DNA from 3 places in the Alteromonas sp. OM2203 genome. Region 1 is predicted to be linked to each of the others. Evidence: predicted binding sites of a transcription regulator. Region 1 holds the regulator's gene; each other region holds the start of a gene.
What was found. The regulator LexA, encoded in region 1, represses DNA repair genes until DNA is damaged. The targets are predictions, from matches to a motif close to TACTGTATNNNNATACAGTA.
Positions count from the first base shown of each region.

Region 2: the regulator LexA is predicted to act here: its motif matches at 4,405-4,424, upstream of ACM0P2_RS00215 (recombinase RecA).
Region 3: the regulator LexA is predicted to act here: its motif matches at 2,377-2,396, upstream of ACM0P2_RS18460 (YebG family protein).

Region 1 is NZ_CP183209.1:4,458,480-4,464,551, forward strand. Features, by position in the region: gene coxB (cytochrome c oxidase subunit II) at 1-219, opposite strand, end outside; gene lexA (transcriptional repressor LexA) at 800-1,426, opposite strand; gene ACM0P2_RS19560 (diguanylate cyclase) at 1,508-3,793, opposite strand; gene plsB (glycerol-3-phosphate 1-O-acyltransferase PlsB) at 4,051-6,072, shown strand, end outside.
Region 2 is NZ_CP183209.1:47,447-53,518, reverse strand. Features, by position in the region: gene ACM0P2_RS00235 (M28 family metallopeptidase) at 1-1,328, opposite strand, end outside; gene ACM0P2_RS00230 (DUF1820 family protein) at 1,516-1,851, shown strand; gene ACM0P2_RS00225 (DUF885 domain-containing protein) at 1,890-3,641, shown strand; gene ACM0P2_RS00220 (hypothetical protein) at 3,643-4,155, shown strand; gene ACM0P2_RS00215 (recombinase RecA) at 4,438-5,178, shown strand; gene ACM0P2_RS00210 (Y-family DNA polymerase) at 5,181-6,072, shown strand, end outside.
Region 3 is NZ_CP183209.1:4,209,014-4,215,085, forward strand. Features, by position in the region: gene rplI (50S ribosomal protein L9) at 1-125, opposite strand, end outside; gene rpsR (30S ribosomal protein S18) at 152-379, opposite strand; gene rpsF (30S ribosomal protein S6) at 391-792, opposite strand; gene ACM0P2_RS18455 (GAF domain-containing sensor histidine kinase) at 937-2,172, opposite strand; gene ACM0P2_RS18460 (YebG family protein) at 2,442-2,729, shown strand; gene ACM0P2_RS18465 (ABC transporter ATP-binding protein) at 2,913-3,695, shown strand; gene ACM0P2_RS18470 (ABC transporter permease) at 3,695-5,050, shown strand; gene ACM0P2_RS18475 (methyl-accepting chemotaxis protein) at 5,074-6,072, opposite strand, start outside.

The DNA.
Region 1 (6,072 bases):
AACAAACATTACGCCAAAAACCACTACCGCAATGCCGACGCAAATGAAAAACATCAGCATATGAAGGTCATATACTTGGCCACTGATATCGGTCGCGCCGCGCCTCAAGTTCAATGAAGAAACTTCTTCTGCCGTTTCCTGTGCGAAAAGCAATGAAGAGAAAAGCAAAGCTGATATGGTTGCACACCACTTTGCCAATATGGTCGTTTGTTGTTTCACTCAGCACCTCCGTAATGGTAGGACTGAAGACGCCTTCTCTGAGCGCGATACCCTACCAAATGAATTGCGAACGCTTGACCCTTTACCTCAACTTGTAAAACAAATTTAGAGTCATTGTTATTATTTTGTTAATCTCTGTATAAGAATTGCTCAATAATGTCGCGCCGTCTAGTCTTTTCTATTAAAAATTTAATGAAACGGTCAAAATTTAATCATTTGAGAATTGCATAGCATGACATAAGGCGAGTAACGTTGAGGCCGCCATAACTTGATGGGCGTTGAGATTAAACGCTCATTTTGAACACGGGGTCGGCGATACTTTTATTCTAAATTACTAAAAAATAGGAAAGTATTTAGCGAGTAAACATCACTTTCAAACAGCGCTCGAATTCGGAATTGACTGTCTCAGCAACAAATAGCAATTTCAATACCGGCGAAATTAATCAAAAATAGAGCAGTAATGCTGAGTACTTTTACCAAGACATTAAACCCTAAGTTGCCAATACGATGAGTGGGGAGGGGATAAAGAGGCATAAAAAAAGCGGCTAATGCGCCGCTTTTAATCAAAGTTGCTAAAACCTTACATCCAGTCTGCGTTTCTAATAACGCCCACCGCGATACCTTCAATGGCAAACGGCTCGTTAGCGAGATCAACTTTAATTGGCGCAAACTCTTCATTTTCAGCATGTAGCAATACTTCACGGCCTCGCCTTTCCAAGCGCTTAACCGTAACATCTTCGTCTACACGGGCAACAACAACCTGACCATTGTGAACATCCGTCGTGCGATGAACCGCTAGCAAATCTCCGTCTAAAATACCGATGTCCTTCATGCTCATGCCGTTTACACGAAGTAAAAAGTCAGCCTGAGGCTTGAACAACGCTGGGTCTACCTTATAGTGCGATTCGACATGCTCTTGCGCCAGAATAGGCTCACCAGCGGCAACGCGCCCTATAAGCGGCAAACCTTCTTCCTCAGCCGCTTCACTCTCAAGAGGAATATTTAGCTTGATGCCTCGGGACGTGCCCGGAAGAATTTCTATCACGCCTTTTCGCGCCAGCGCCTTTAAATGTTCTTCGGCTGCATTAGCAGATCGGAAGCCAAGTTGACGAGCAATTTCAGCACGGGTAGGCGGCATACCCGTTTCTTGCATAGTTGTCTTGATTAGTTCTAAAACTTCAGTTTGTCGAGCTGTGAGTGGGCGCATAAAAGACCTGTCTGTTCATACAGTTCCTGTAAGTATATACACCTAAAAACAAATAACAAGCACTTGCCTTGTCTTTTGCCCTTAACTCACCCAAACCACCTTGTTTCTTCCTTTTTCTTTCGCTAAATACAGTGATTTATCGGCATCAGATAAAAGCGAGCTAAAGTCTATGCCAAACGTGTCCTCAATGAATGCAGCCCCTATACTAATAGTTAGGCTTATTTTGTCCGATTCATAGGTGAGCGTGCTTTCCTCAACAGCGATGCGCAAAGCCTCTAATTGGACATGTATTTCTTCTTTGGTTTCACCAAAAACGACGAGCGCAAACTCCTCCCCACCAAGTCGCGCTACCACGCCAGGCGCCTGATTTTGTTTAGCAATCTTACCTGCAATCATGATAAGCGCTTGATCGCCGGCATCGTGCCCGTAGGTGTCGTTAACCTTTTTAAAATGATCCACGTCGATGATGGCAACGCAGCCACTGCCGTGCCTTTGTAACACCGTATCACATTCATCTAAAAAAGCACGGCGGTTGTACAACCCTGTTAAAGAGTCGGTCATCGCTAACCGGCGCAGCTTTTCTTCTGCAATGGCTCTTCCTTCTTCTTGCTCGACAGCATAGAAAAGCCCTGCAAGGGCGTCTAACAGGGGCTGTAAAAACTCAGCATCTTCGACGGTATAAACGTCAAACTTGTTCGCTAGCCCAATCATTCCCACCACTCTGTCTTTAATCTTTATCGGCAATCCTAAAAATCGACTTATTCGCGGATGGCCTTTAGGTACCCCTTTAGAGTTAGGGTGACTTCCCGATACATTGCTAATGGTCACTTCGCCCGTCACAATGGTGGTTCCGAAAAGATTATTGAAATTACTAAAATACAAATTTCGCTTTTTGTATTCATTATATTGAGTGAAGCTACTGCTATCCCACACTATTTCGGATATGGCATGTATGAAAAGCCGTGACGTTTCCCCCTCTCCCTTCATTTGACCTATAAATGCGAATTGACTGTCAGAAATATCAATTAATTCAGGCAGTACTGTCTGGCAGGCCAAGGTCAAATCATTATTTTGTAGGTAAGACGCTCGGGTCTTATTGATAAACTGAAGTAGCTGGGTCTTTTTCTTCTCGTGAAGCTCTCGCTCCATCCTCTCGGTAATATCGCGATGAATGCCTGCAATACGGACTGGCCTTCCTCTTTCATCGGTTTCTACCGTTTTCCCGTAGCTTTCCACCCAAACCCATGAGTCATTAGTATGTTTCATACGAAACGTCGTATTGAAAATACTTGTTTTGCCTTTCAAATGATCGTGAAGCATTTTTTCTACATTAACGTAGTCAGCAGGGTGAATAAGCTGCCGAAAAAAACGCGCGCTGGTATCGTAATATTCATATTCAATACCAACAATATCGCACCATCGCTTATTTACTTGATTAACGTCGGCGGCTAAATTCCAATCCCATGTACCTAACTCCGAAGCTTCTAACAATAAACGCATTCTCTGGTTTGTCTTATTCAGCTTATCTTCGACGTATTTTTGATCACTCGTATCAAATAGAAATGCCTGTACGGAATATAACGCACCATCCTCTCTAAAATTCGCAGTCGAGATCATACTCACCCAAATAGTTCTGCTAGGCGTAGTGATTTGTAAACGACATGAATGAGATTCAACCCCTTCCATGTGTGCCTGCATAGCAAAGGTAAACGCATTATCCGCTTCCTGTGTTATAACATCGCTAAGCTCAACCAAGCCCTCAAGCAAATCGTGGGCTGAAATGCCCAACACTCGTTCACTGTTATTTGATATATGAACTAACCGTAATGAGGTGTCGTATCGCCATGTCGCTAAAACAATAGGAGACTTTTCTATTAGGCCATGCTCCCTCTTCAGCACTTCATGTTCTCGTGAAAGAGATATGTGCTGGCTGACTAATGCACCCACTCTTTCTAATAACTTCAAACGCTTCTCGTCCATCTCCCGCGGCTTACTATCAATCAGGCAGACCGCGCCAACCACTTGGTTATTTATTTTCAAGGGAGTTCCCGCGTAAAAACAAATATTGGGTTCGCCAGTAACCAAAGGGTTATCTGAAAAACGGGGATCTTCATTGGCGTTGCACACGACAAGTTGTTTCTTTTCGTCTACCACGCGGCTGCAAAAAGCATGCTCTCGATTTATACGAGCTAAATCTGTACCGAATTTGGCTTTAAACGTTTCTTCGTATTGACCTACAATACCTATAAGCGCTATCGGAACTTGATATGCCTCAGCAAGAATCACCATTAGGTCATCTAAGTCCAAAGGTAATTCACTGTTCAGCATGAAATCGTCAATGGTTTTTAAACGAGATTGATCGTTCACTACGTGTAGCTCATTAATTTTTACCTATATAAAAAGTAGTAACAGTGACTCGGTATAGCAACAAAATACGGGGCATTATGGGTAGTAAAAAAGTATAAGCGGAGTAGTGAAAAACGTTTACTAAATAAAAGGAGGACAAGTTTTTGAACTTGTGCGCTATGATCTAGTCATTACAGCAATGAAAATGGCATATCGCGAGATCGTAAAGCGATTATGTTACACTTCACCCGTTTTTATTTCATAGGATTACACAATTCATGTCGTGGATGCGAAAAGCCCTCCTGTCGGTATTTCATTATCCTGTTAAGTTACTGGTAAAAGCCCACAGTATCCCAGTAAACGTTGAGACCGAACTTGGAATAGATAAAAGCAAGCCGATTGTTTATCTTCTTCCCTCAAACTCAGTGACAGACCAGCTCGCATTGAGAATGTCGACCGAAGCGCTAGGTTTACCTAGTCCAACCGAAACGCTCACGCTAGCGGGCAGGGAATATTCATCGACACTGTTTCTGCGAAAAACCCAACCCATTTTTCGCTCATCACCGAAAGATACGGGTATCGAAGAGGTTTTTACTGACCTTTTTCATTTGCACAGAGACCATGAAAACTTGGATTTGCAGGTCGTGCCTGTATATGTAACGTGGGGAAGAGCTCCCGGTCGTGGTAATCCAGGCTTGAGTGACTTGATCACAGAAGCCGCAGCACCAAGCTGGCTTCGCAAGTTATTCATCGTGTTATTTTTGGGCCGTGATAACTTCATCAACTATTCCAAAGCAGTGTCAGCACGAGCGATGTCTAACCAACATGGCAGCGATCAAAGCATTGCTCACAAACTAGTGCGAGTAGCAAGCACTCACTTTCAGCGCAAACGCCAAAGTATGACTGGCCCTACGTTGTTAGAGCGGCAAGAACTAAATAATAGTGTGTTGGGCTCTGATGCAGTTCGTCGAGCCATTGCTGAAGAATCACGAAGCAAGAAAGTGTCTCACGAGAAAGCAAAAGAGACAGCTCAAGGCTATATCACGGAAATCGCTGCAGATTACCGTGAGGGACTGATCAGGTTCGGTGATAGGCTGCTCACCCGCATTTGGAACAAGATATATAACGGTATTAGCGTAGGTCATGCAGACCGTATTCGTGAGCTAGCCGCAAACGGCCACGAGATTATTTACGTGCCCTGTCACCGTAGCCATATGGATTACCTGTTGCTGACTTACGTGATTTATCATGAAGGTATGGTAACGCCACATATTGCAGCGGGCATAAATCTCAATTTTTGGCCTGTGGGCAAAATGTTTCGTCGTGGCGGAGCGTTCTTCCTACGCCGCAGTTTCGCAGGTAACAAGCTATACACTGCCGTATTTAGAGAATATTTAGAGTTACTGTTCAATAAGGGTTATTCAGTAAAGTATTACCCAGAAGGTGGCCGCAGCCGCACCGGTCGTTTGATACCGCCGAAAACAGGCATGCTAGCCATGACCATTCAAGCCATGCTTAAAGGGGTTAATCGCCCAGTCAGCATCGTGCCTGTTTACATTGGCTACGAAAATGTAATGGAAGTAAAGAGTTACCTCAATGAACTTAAAGGCTCTAAGAAGAAAAAAGAGTCTAATCTTCAGGTGTTCTCAGCCATTCGTAAACTAAAAAACTACGGCCACGGTTATGTTAACTTTGGTGAACCAATCGCGCTCAACCAGTTTCTCGAAACTCATGTGCCAAACTGGCGTGACTGTCGCGATGCTGAGCCTGAGAAAAAGCCTGCGTGGTTAACGCCAGCGGTTAATGAATTAGCAAACAACGTTATGACTCGCATAAACCGCGCTGCTGCGTTAAACGGCATGGCGCTAACCTCGCTGTGTTTGTTGTCTTCAAAAACTCAAACTATGAGCGAGTCTGAGTTAAAACAAGCCATCGGCGATTTTATGGATTTGTTTAAGGCAGTCCCCTTTAGTGAAGATGCAACAATCCCAGAATCGACGGCGGAAGAATTGCTGCGCGATACGCTAAAACTCGGTCGCTTTGATATAAAAGAAGACGATTATGGCAGGCTAATTAGTCCTCAGCCTAAGTCAGCGGTTTACCTTACCTATTATCGAAATAATATTTTGCACTTGTTTGCAATTCCAGGCTTGGTTATGGCGTCTGTTTTCGCGAAGAAAGGGGCAACGAAGAACGAAATACTGCAGCTTATTGCAGCGCTTTACCCTTTATTGCAAAAAGAACTGTTTTTGCACCTTACCCAAGATGAAGCCCTTGCCCATACCGATGCACTGGTCACG
Region 2 (6,072 bases), 150 kb from region 1:
TCTGGGCTTAGTTCGATATCAGCATTGGCTGCGGCTTTTTCCACTGAGTCTTGCAAATCACTGTGATTAGCACCAAAGGCAATAACGTCTGCAAACTCGTAAGTCAGAATAGGCATATCCAAGTTTACGTTCGCCACCATTGAAGTAACAGGTACTGTTGGGTTACGGGCGAAATAATCTGCACCTAGAAGGCCTTTCTCTTCACCGGTTACCGACACGAACAGAATTGAGCGCTTTGGCTTTTCTTTCATTTCGCTAAACAGGCGTGCAGTTTCTAACATGACAGACGTACCCGATGCATTGTCCATAGCACCGTTATTGATGTTGTCTTTCTTCACTGTTTTGGCAAAACCAATGTGATCAGAGTGAGCAGAGAAAACCACGTACTCGTCTTTAAGCTCCGGGTCTGAACCTTCAAGCACACCCACAACATTTGGGCTTGTGATGGTGTCGTGCACGCTCGTCTTGCTGATATCAACTACGCCGTTTAACGCAAAGCCTTGCGGTACTTTGTCAGCTTCAAGAACTGCATAAACGTCATCAAGGCTCTTTTCTGCGCCTTGAAACAGTTTACGTGCAGCCCCTTCACTCATGTAAGCGCCGCCTTTAAGCTGAGAAAAACTATTCGCAGGCTCGCCATTATCGTCTAACCACGCCATACGCGGTGTATGAATGTAGTTCAAGCGGCTCTGATATGGGCGCACTTTCTCGTTTTTAGGCGTAGTGACAGTGATCATACCGATAGCACCATTGTCTACCGCATACTTTTGTTTTTGATAGCCAGACGCGAAGTGAGCACCCTCTTCTGATGGAAAGTCGCTTGGCTTACCCGCAAGCGCTACAACAATTTTCCCTTCAACATCTAGGTCTTTATAATCGTTATGAGATAACTCATCAGCCACAATGCCGTAGCCTACGAATACCATCTCACCTTTTACATTGGCCTCAGTGCTAAGCAAGCTTGGGCTAGCTAAATATTCTTTCGGATAATCAAAATCAACGGTTTCGCCGTTTTGTGTAAATGTAAACTTAGGTGATTCTTGAACCAAATTGGCTTTGCGAAACGATACATTTTGTATGTAGCCATCTGTGCCTGCAGGCTTCAAACCATATTTGGCAAATTCGGTCGCAATATAAAGCGCCGCGATTTCATGACCTCGAGAGCCAGTATCTCGCCCTTCAAGTAAATCGTCTGCTAAGAAAAACAAGTGCGATTTGATTCGCTGTGTATCAGGGTTGAAAGCATTATCTGTCGATGCGTGGTTATGTGCTGTTGCAGCAAATGTAATTGCTGTCATTGCACTACCAATAAGGAGTTTTTTTATCATTTTAATTTCACCGTATAACTAAGTGTGCGTCATAGTAACGCAGTTGATACGAGAAATACCATCAAACAGCTTTCGTTTACCATGTGTTTCCTACCGTTGCTCGCATTTTAGGAGCAAGGTAAAATTATCAGCCACATGCCGGCTCGATTTCCGGATATTGTTATTTTTTTAGTGAAGAGCAGCATCTATGTCGAAAGACGATATTCTTTACCGCGTTCAATTTACCAGCAATGGCGAACGCTACGAATTGTATGTAAAAACCCTTATACAAGGCGCTTTGTTTGGTTTTATAGAAATAGGTGACTTTGTGTGGGATACCCACACAAGTGTTGTTGTGGATCCTAGTCATGAAAGACTAAAAAACGAATTCTCGGAAGTAACAAAAACGTATGTTCCAATGCACAACATTTTGCGCATTGACGCTGTAAATAAAAAAGGTTCTGCCAAAATTACTAAATTAGAAAATAAATCTGATAAAGTAACGGCATTCCCTAGTCCAATATATACACCAACAAAAGAGTAACCGCCGGACCCAGCCGGTAAAGGTTGCCGGAGATCCCTATGTATCGCTACGTATTCGCGGCATTACTATTAGTTTGCAGTATAGGCACCACAGCAAAAGAATTGAACGATGAAAGCTTGTACCAACTTCTCGATGAAATTTGGCAATACGAGCTTTCGGTTTCGCCACTTTTAGCCTCCAGAGAAGGCGATACTTCACTCGCTCACGTGTTACCAGATAACTCTCCCAAAGCTTTGAAAGCACAAGATGAGCAATGGCGCGCTTTTCAAAAAGCCTTAAGTCAGTATGAAAAAGAGAATATCTCTACTGACGCTTATATTGCCTTGCTAATGCAGCAATATCGTTTAGCTAATTATGTGGACGAATATATGTATCGCGCGCACTTGGTACCCATCAATTCAGAATATGGCTTCCACGGTGCGATGGCCTCGCTTCCTAATTTATCAACCTTTAAGCGCGTAGAAGATTATCAAGCCTACATTAGCCGTCTAAGCGCGCTAAAGCCTTACTTCGACCAACAAATTGCGTACATGAAACAGGCGCTAAAAGAAGGCTACACGCAACCTAAAGTCGTGTTGAAAGGGTTTGAAAACTCAGTGGCGTCTTACATTGTTGAAAAGGCTGAAGACAGTGGCTTTTATTCTCCATTTACCCGGTTTCCTGAGTACTTTACTGCCGAACAAAAATCAGCGCTAACGGAACAGGGTAAGGCAGCCATAAACAACAGCGTGTTGCCTGCATATCAAATGTTCTACGACTTCATGGTAGATGAATACATTCCCAATGCCCGTAAAGATATTGCCGCAAATAACTGGCCTGATGGTGTGGCGTATTATGCTAATAGAGCAAAGCATTACACGACTACTGATATGACGCCGCAGGAAATACATGATTTAGGGTTATCAGAAGTAAAACGCATTCGCGCGCAAATGCAACAAATTGTGGATGAGCTTGGCTTTGATGGCGACATTAACGACTTCATTACATTTTTACGGGAAGACCCGCAATTTTATGCCACCAGCGCTGAAGATTTGCTGAAAGAGGCGTCATTTATTGCAAAGAAAATGGACGCAAAGCTTCCTTCGCTCTTTGAGTATCTGCCAAGAACGCCTTACGGTGTAGCGCCTGTACCAGACGCTATCGCGCCTAAATATACAACGGGCCGTTATATTCATCCTAGCCGCGATGATCAGCCAGGATATTACTGGGTAAACACGTATGCCCTCGATAAGCGCCCTTTGTATGCATTGCCTGCACTGACCTTGCACGAAGCAGTGCCTGGCCACCACCTTCAAATATCGTTGGCAGCAGAGCTTGAAAACTTACCTATGGTACGTCGTAACACCTATATTTCAGCGTTTGGTGAAGGCTGGGGTCTGTACTCTGAGTTTTTGGGCATAGAAGCAGGTATTTACGAAACGCCTTATGACAACTTTGGCCGCTTAAGCTACGAAATGTGGCGTGCGTGTCGTTTAGTGGTTGATACTGGTATGCATACGATGGGCTGGAGCCGTCAACAAGCGGTGGACTACATGATGGAAAACACCGCGCTTTCTGAGCACAACGTTAATACAGAAATAGACCGCTATATTTCATGGCCTGCACAGGCGTTATCGTACAAAATTGGCGAAATTAAAATTAAAGCGCTTCGTGCAAAAGCAGAGACTGCACTAGGACAGCGTTTTGATGTTCGTAAATTTCATCGCGCCGTTTTGGAAAATGGGTCTGTCCCACTTTTTATTTTAGAACAACACATAAATACGTTTATAGAAAAGCAAAAGGCAAAATAAGATGTTCGTTGCATTTGGTGTTATTGGATTACTTATCCTGTTTTTAATTTACTTGGTACTGCGAACGCAGAACTTACAAAAAGAATTGGCGCTATTGCGCCATTCAAATAAGCAAACCAGCAGCAAAGTAACTTATGCTTATCGCAATCTTGTTCTCGTCACAGACGCATTAGAAAAGAACTTTACTGCACGCGTAGAAAGTGATTATAAAAGTCGTCTTATCGAACAATCGCACTATCAAATACTTCACTCGCTAATGCGAAATTTCTCGACCATTGTAATGGCGTGCTGTGAGAAAGGTATGTCGCTTGAAGAGTCTTTAAATAAAGCGTTGCTGAATGAGGACGTAACGCTTGAAGAGGTTCGCGATATGGTAAAAACACTGCCCAGCAATGTGCGCATGGTATGGGCAAAAAATACAGCAGATGGTTTTATCGCGTTTTGCCAAACGGTTACTGCACCGATAAATACTACTAAAGCCAATCAATCTGCAGCGGCCTTACAAGAAAGCTAGTTCTGCTTACTGATTAACACAAGTAGAGCGTTATCAGGGCCTGGCGGCTCTTTGCTGTATGGTAAAGAGCAGCAGGCCTTAATAGCTGTTTTGTCTTGAATTGAAAATTTAAATACTCGTCTGCCCCTTGACACCTCCCTTCTTCTTAAAGATTTAATCTTTTACCTTTTCAAACTAATCAATAAGTTAGCATTAAAAGCTTCAAGGCTTGAGCCTTTAATCTTGAAAAGGATCATTGCTGCACTATAATACTGTATATAAATACAGTTCATTTTGAGTGCTATGAATAAACCGTTATCCATGCTTAACAACCACCCTCATATTTGGCGGGCCAGAGAACAAAAGCAAAATGAAACAAAGTTTTCATTAGGTTTTCCGCTATTAGATAAAGCGCTTAACGGTGGCGTTGCTTCTACAGGCTTAGTACGTATAGCTTCTCTAACGGGCGTTGGTGAACTCTCATTGTTTAAAGACGTAATATGCCTGCATCGTACTCATAAACTCGTTGTATTTATCAATCCTCCAGGGCGTTTGCAGTCGCCGTGGTTAGAAAATTTAGGCCTTAAGACGCAACAAGTACTTGTAGTAAAAACGCATACACAGCAAGAGTCCTTGTGGGCGGCAGAGCAATGCCTAAAAAGTACAGCTTGTCATTGCGTGGTGCTGTGGAGTAATGCAATAAGCCAAAAGGAAGCCCGCCGTTTACAGGTAGCTGCGACGCATAATGATGCCCTATGCTTGCTTTATACTCCGGTGCATCCGCCGCTGTCATCGTCAAGTAAACAACAAAACAGACCATTAAGCAGCGCCCAAGCTTATAGCGACGATGCGCTACCTATTACTTTAGATCTTTATCTGCAAGGAACCTCGCACGCTTTATCGGTAAATATTCGCAAACAGCGTCATGGATGGCCTAAAGATAACATTGTTATTTCACACAAATGGACGCCTGATAATAACGCCATTAAGTGGGCAATGACGCACAATACGCTTTCTGATCAGGCGCTACACTCTGTGAGCTGACCATGCTATGGGCTTATATTTACTGCTACCAACTTACTTTAGATAGTCATAATAGAGCGACTAGGCGCAAAGCTGCGCATTATCAAGAGTCTTGTAATGATGCTAACAATAAAGGTTCGTCACTACCTTTAAGCACACCCGTTGTCGTCTACTGCAGTAAGATAAATAAAATTGTTCAATGCAATGATATTGCAAAGAAAGAAGGCATTGAAATCGGGCATGGTTTAGCGCAAGCGGCTGCACTATGCCCTTATGTACATGTACTGCCTTTCAATGAAGAAAACGAAAGACATATGCTAACGCAGTTAGCACATCGGCTTTATCCGCTGGCATCAGACATTGTGCTAGATAGTCACACATCTGCAGGCGGACTAGCTATAAGATTAGATAATTTAATCCATTACTACGGTGGCCATGAGCCTCTATGGAAAACCCTCACGCAGGCGTTATCGGAGTCTGATGTTCGTTACCACTTTGGCTGTGCGTGGACAATAGAAGCGGCAAAGGTACTGGCACTTCAAAAGTACAGCACTTACGTATATACACTTGATGACATAAAAAAAGCGTTAAATGCATGCCCTCTTTCTCTTACTGCACTGGCGCCTAAAGTTATAGAGTCGCTGGCTAGAGTGGGAATTACTAGAGTGCAACAGTTACTCGCCATGCCTGTCCAAGAGCTAGGTCGACGCTTTGACAATAACACCATTATGTATCTGACTGCACTGAGAGGAGAGACGTTTCCCCGCGTTACGCTATTTAGGCCGCTAGAGCGCTTCGATAACTTCTTACTGTTACCCTTTGACGTAGAAAACATACAGCACTTAACGCCTTTTGTGACTCAACAACTTGAGCATTTATCTCATTATTTACGAGCTAGAAATTTATACACATCAA
Region 3 (6,072 bases), 250 kb from region 1:
TCTTTAGTTGCAGGAACCGCTTTACCCTGTGGGAAAAGGAAGTTACGAGCGTAACCAGACTTAACAGTCACTTGGTCGCCCAGGCCGCCAAGGTTGGCGATTTTATCTAGTAGGATGATATTCATCTTAGCTAACCCTTATATTCGCCAAATTACTTGTGTGAATCAGTGTACGGAAGCAACGCAAGAAAACGTGCGCGCTTGATCGCAGAAGACAGCTGACGCTGATATTTTGCGCTTGTACCAGTAATACGGCTAGGGACAATTTTACCGCTCTCAGTGATGTAGTTCTTAAGAGTAGCGATATCTTTGTAATCAATCTCAGTCACACCTTCTGCAGTGAAACGGCAGAACTTACGACGTCTGAAAAAACGAGCCATGGGTGATCTCCTTAAGCGTTGTCTTCAGTGGTTTCAGTTTTCTTTTCCGCGCGGTCTTGGCGAGGAGCAGAATCGTCACGACGCTCACGACGAGGCTCTTCTTTCATCATTGGAGAAGGCTCAGTCACAGCAGTCTTAGTGCGCATAACCATGTTACGTAGGATCACGTCGTTGAAACGGAAAGCATTTTCCAATTCGTCAACAGCTTCTGCAGATGCTTCAGCATTGATTAGTACGTAGTGGGCTTTGTGCAGCTTTTCAATTGGGTAAGCCAGTTGACGACGGCCCCAATCTTCTAAACGATGAATCTGACCACCGTCTTGCTTAAGAATTGTAGTATAACGCTCGATCATACCAGGTACTTGTTCACTCTGATCAGGGTGAACCATAAATACGATTTCGTAATGACGCATTATAGCTCCTTACGGTTGTAGCCTCGACAGTACAGCCGACTGTATGGAGACAAGGAACGAATTGGGATGGCTGTAAGGGCGCGCATTATACGCATACTTACATCGTTGCACAAGCATTAATCAACAGACCCAGCGTATTTACGGTTAGTAAGACACGTCTTTACGAACGTTTGATAAAGGCTGGCTCAATGGGAAGGTAAAAGTAAATTCCGTGTTTTTAGAATCTGAGGAGACTTTTATTGCTCCTTCGTGAGCGCTCGCAATTTCAGAAGCAATAAAAAGCCCTAGCCCCAACCCTTCTTTTTTCTCGCTCTCTTCTCTGCGCCAAAAAGGCTGGAAAAGCCTAGACTTAGATTCATCTGAAATTGCTGATCCGCTATTAGTTACACTTAATAGAAACTCAGTGTTATTGGTAATAACTTTAACGTAAATAGGGTGGGTCTGATCACCATGGACTAACGCGTTTTTCAACAAATTGGAAAGTAACTGGCAAATTCGTTTCTCATCACACACTAAGCCATATGCGATATCAATATGAATATTTATCGTCGCTTGCGGGTTTGCTGTAGCCAGTTCCTCTATTGTGTAATGCAGCTGCTTTGACAGGTCATGTGAAATATCGAGTTCAACCGGCAACCCCTTACCTACCCGACTATGAGTAAAGTCCATTGCATCTTCTATCAAGCGCGTCATTCTTTGCACGCTATTTTTCATTCGTGAAACAGCTTTAAATACTGGGACTTGTATTGTGCTAGCTATTTCACTGTCTTTTATAACATCGTCTAAAAAGTTAATACCAATTTGAATTGAAGACAAAGGCGTACGAATATCATGACCTAATATAGCGATGTACTGCTCTTGCAGACGCGTCATCTTTTTCGCATCGTCAAGTTGAGCATAGGTTTGCTCGATATGGTCACTCAACAGTATTTGATTTGAGATAAGTTTCGCAAACGCACTTATTTGGCCATGAACTTTTTCGTTGCGAAGCTCTCTTGGCTCAGGATCTAGACCGCACAAGGTACCGAAGAACTCGCCATTTGCATCAAAGATAGGATAAGAGAAGTAACTTTCGAATCCGTACATTATAGGTATTGGATTGTCGCGGTATTCTTTGTCAGCAGATGCGTGATTTATCACGATTTCTTTTTTACTCGCGCGCACCGTACGACAAAATGTTGTGTCTATTTCTAAGTGATCGCCCGGCATTAGCCCAAAATCTGCTTTATCTAAGACAGCGCACATGGTCCATGCTTGCTCGGTTACCCTGGCGACACAAATAAAACGAAGCCGCAAGCTACTTGCCAATATTTGCATGATGTGTGGGATGGCATCTATTGACACTATCGCCTGAATATCTCTTTGAATTTCCGTGCTCATATCAGTCGCCTTATTAATTCCTTTAATGGGATAAAACAAAGTCGTGTCCGTCTATCCTGTTTGAGCCTTTGAGCCAATGGCACTAATAAATGCCATACTGATTGAACCAACGAAGGTAGTCTTGTAATCAAAAAAATTAATCTATTTTGACTAAAGTATAATACTTGAGTCTATCAACATTATTAAGCAAAATATTTTACCAGTTACTGTTTATTTATACAGTAACATGCTGTACAGTTTTTACGTCTTAAATAAATAGGGGACCTACCATGGCCATTACCACACAGTATGTTGTTACGCACAAAGGGGTAGAAAAATTGGTAACTACCGACAAAAAAGAAGCCGATCAGTACGATAAAATGCTTGATGCAGCAGACAACTTAGCAAGCTATATTTACGCTAAAGGCATTAAACTAGAAGACAGCGTCGTAGAAGAGTTGACAATTATGCTGTCGAAAAACAAAGATAAAATTAGCAAGATATTCAAAGGCGCCACAGCTGAAAGCGTACTTGAAGACGAGAGCGCAGAAGTGGTAAAGCTTCAGGCTAACGGCTAGTAAATTTAAGCTTTCCGATTTACTACGTCTTTAATACAAGCGAATAATAAAAGCTAATACCGCTTATGATGATGTTATTTGATAACATTACCATAAAGCGGTAACTTATTTACGGCTGCGATGAACTGCTGCTTCATCTCTGCTTATTCTAATTTTTTGACGTGTAGACGGGTCGAGCGAAACGTGGATTTAAGTGAACAAAAGCAAAGAGTTCAACACAGAGAAGTTGAGTTTACTACCGCTATTGAAGTAACTAACTTACAGTTCGCGTATTCTAAAAAGAGTAAACCCATACTCGATATCAAGAAATGGCAGATCTCGAAAGGAGAGCATATATTTCTCTCTGGCCCTTCCGGTAGTGGTAAAAGTACCCTGCTAAACCTGCTATGCGGCACGCTAACACCATCAAAGGGTAAAATTTCGTTATTAGAGCAGCCATTCTCTTCGTTATCTAACCGACAAAGAGACACATTTCGAGCGCGCAATATTGGCGTAGTATTTCAGCAGTTCAATCTCATTCCTTATCTTTCTGTTGCGCAAAACATTAACGCTGCGGTCTATTTTGCTAATGAAGGGAGCGTCAAAAATACTAAAGAGGTTACAGCTGCAACTTATCAACTGCTGAACCGGCTTCAGTTATCAGATAGTTTGCTACACGCCAAAGCCGATGCTCTCAGCATTGGTCAACAACAGCGTGTAGCAATAGCCCGTGCGCTTATTAACGACCCACAATTACTGATTATCGATGAGCCAACATCAGCATTAGACACTGACGCAAGGGACAGCTTTATGTCGTTGCTAAAAGACGTTGCGGCCGACAGTACTATGATATTTGTAAGTCATGACGAGGCAATGAAAAGTTATTTCGAGCATCATTGTAGTATCTCTCAACTAAATGGCTCTCTCGGCAACTCTGCCTCGTCTTCAAGTACAGATATTACTAATTCTTCGCAGGAGTGCGTCTGATGCTCAGCACCATCGCAATAGAAAGTTTAAAGCGTAGGAAAGCAACTGCGATACTTACGATTTTGAGTATAACTATCAGCATTAGTTTGTTGCTTTGCGTAGATATTGTGCGCAATCAGGTAAAAACGAGTTTTACCCGCACCGTTTCCGGCGTTGACCTTATTGTGGGTGCACCAAGTGGGCAGCTCAATTTGCTATTGTCTTCTGTATTTAACATTGGTACTCCAACAAAAGGCATTGACTATAAAAGCGTTGCATCGCTTAAGACGAATAACCAAGTTTCTTGGTTAATCCCACTTTCATTGGGCGATACACATCAAGGATTTAGAGTTGTTGGCACAACTAACAGCTTTTTTGAGCATTTTAAGTATGGTGATATGCAGCATTTGGCCTTATCTGAAGGAGGTGTATTCAACCAGCCTTTATCTGCTGTTATCGGATCTGATATTGCGTCAAAATTAGGTTACGGCGTTGGCGATGAGATGGTCATTTCTCATGGCTTGGGTAATGTTTCATTTAATAACCACGACAAACATCCATTTATCGTTTCTGGAGTTTTAGAAAAAACAGGCACACCTGTAGATAAAGCCGTATATGTCACGCTGCAAGGCTTGGAAGAAGCACACTCAGGTTCGCAGCCGGTAACTGCCTCTCTAGTGAGGAATCCGGCCGACAATCATATCAAGACTTCTGATGAGCATGAGCATGAGCATGAGCATGAGCATGAGCATGAGCATGAGCATGAGCATGAGCATGAGCATGATGAGCTTACTCAAGTTAATTACGATAGCGACGCTTTTACGCCACAGTCGGTATCTGTCGTAATGTTAGGGCTTAAAAGCCGTATCACTGCGCTACAACTTCAATACCAAATCAATCAAAGTAAAAAAGAGCCGCTAATGGCTATTTTACCAGGCATGGCGCTGGCCGAACTGTGGCAAATAATGGGGAATATTGAAGCCTTACTGTTAGGTTTATCTGGGTTGATTGTCATTTGCGCCTTAATAGGTCTTGCCACTATGCTTTTGGCAACAATGCGCGAGCGCTATCAAGAAATAGCGATTTTAAGAACCATTGGTGCAGGACCCTTTACGTTGCTTTTACTTGTTCAAATTGAAGCTATGTTGCTTACGGTGATAAGTGCTGTTTTAAGTATTGGATTAGTGGGAGCGTTAATGAATGTACTCAAGCCGTGGCTTAGCGGCACCTATGGGCTATTTTTAAGTAGCCCATTGTTCGGTAAAAGCAGTGCCATCATCATTTTGTTAATATTAAGCTGTACCTACCTCGTGTCTCTTTTCCCCGCTATTGCTGCTTACAAACGCGGGTTACATGCAGGTTTAAGTCAGCATTGATAATGCTTATCGTGACAACGGTTTTATTCTCCTACTCTGCGATTTGAACTAAACCGAATAATAAGCTCGTTCACTTGCGTCACCGTTTTACGTAAGTCGTCACTTGCAACTAGTGACGCCTCTGATGAGCGCTGGGTCTCTGCCGCACCGTCAGCTACCTCAACCAGCTGTTGATTGATGTGTTCTGCTACAGTACTTTGCTCTTCCACAGCAGAAGACATTTCAACTGTGGCGTCGGCAATACCTTTAACGGCGGTGTTTATTTCAAATAGTGCGCCCCGTGTTTCTTCTACAATAGCGCTTCCGTTTTCGGCAGACGCAAGCCCTTCATTAGAAACCCTCACCGCACGCTCTGAACGCTCAGCCAACTCACTAATAATATTATGAATTTTATCTGTCGACTCGCGGGTCTTTGAGGCTAATGTGCGCACTTCGTCAGCAACGACAGCAAAACCTCGTCCTTGCTCGCCTGCTCTTGCCGCTTCAATTGCAGCATTGAGCGCAAGCAAGTTAGTCTGCTCAGCTATTGTAGAAATTATATTTGCCGCTTCGCCGATATCAGTCGTTGATTGCGCCAGCTCTGTAACTGTTTTTGAAATAGACTGAACCGCTTCACGCAATTCGACAATCGCTTGCATCGCCTGCTCTGCTTTTTTATTGCCTGTAGCCACATTTTCTGCGGCAGACTGGGCGCTTTTAGCATTGCTTTCTACACGCTCCGCGACTTCTTGAATAGCCTGACTCATTTGCGTAACAGCAGAGGCAATTTGTTGTGTAGCTTGATTCTGCTGTACAACCGCTGCGCTGGTCCCTTCCGCTTGCTCGTGAGTTGTTTTGGCGATTCTGTCTAAGCTCGCCGACGCATCCTTAATTCGTGTAAGCGCAGTGCGATTGCGGGCAAGCTCACACCCGAGAGCAAGTTTAACCTTGGCAATATGCGTGGGGTCGGAAAAGTAAGTTTGCGCCACCGTTTCATCGGTATAGCTTTCTGGGCTAAGTGAGAGTATTGCACTCCATTCTTT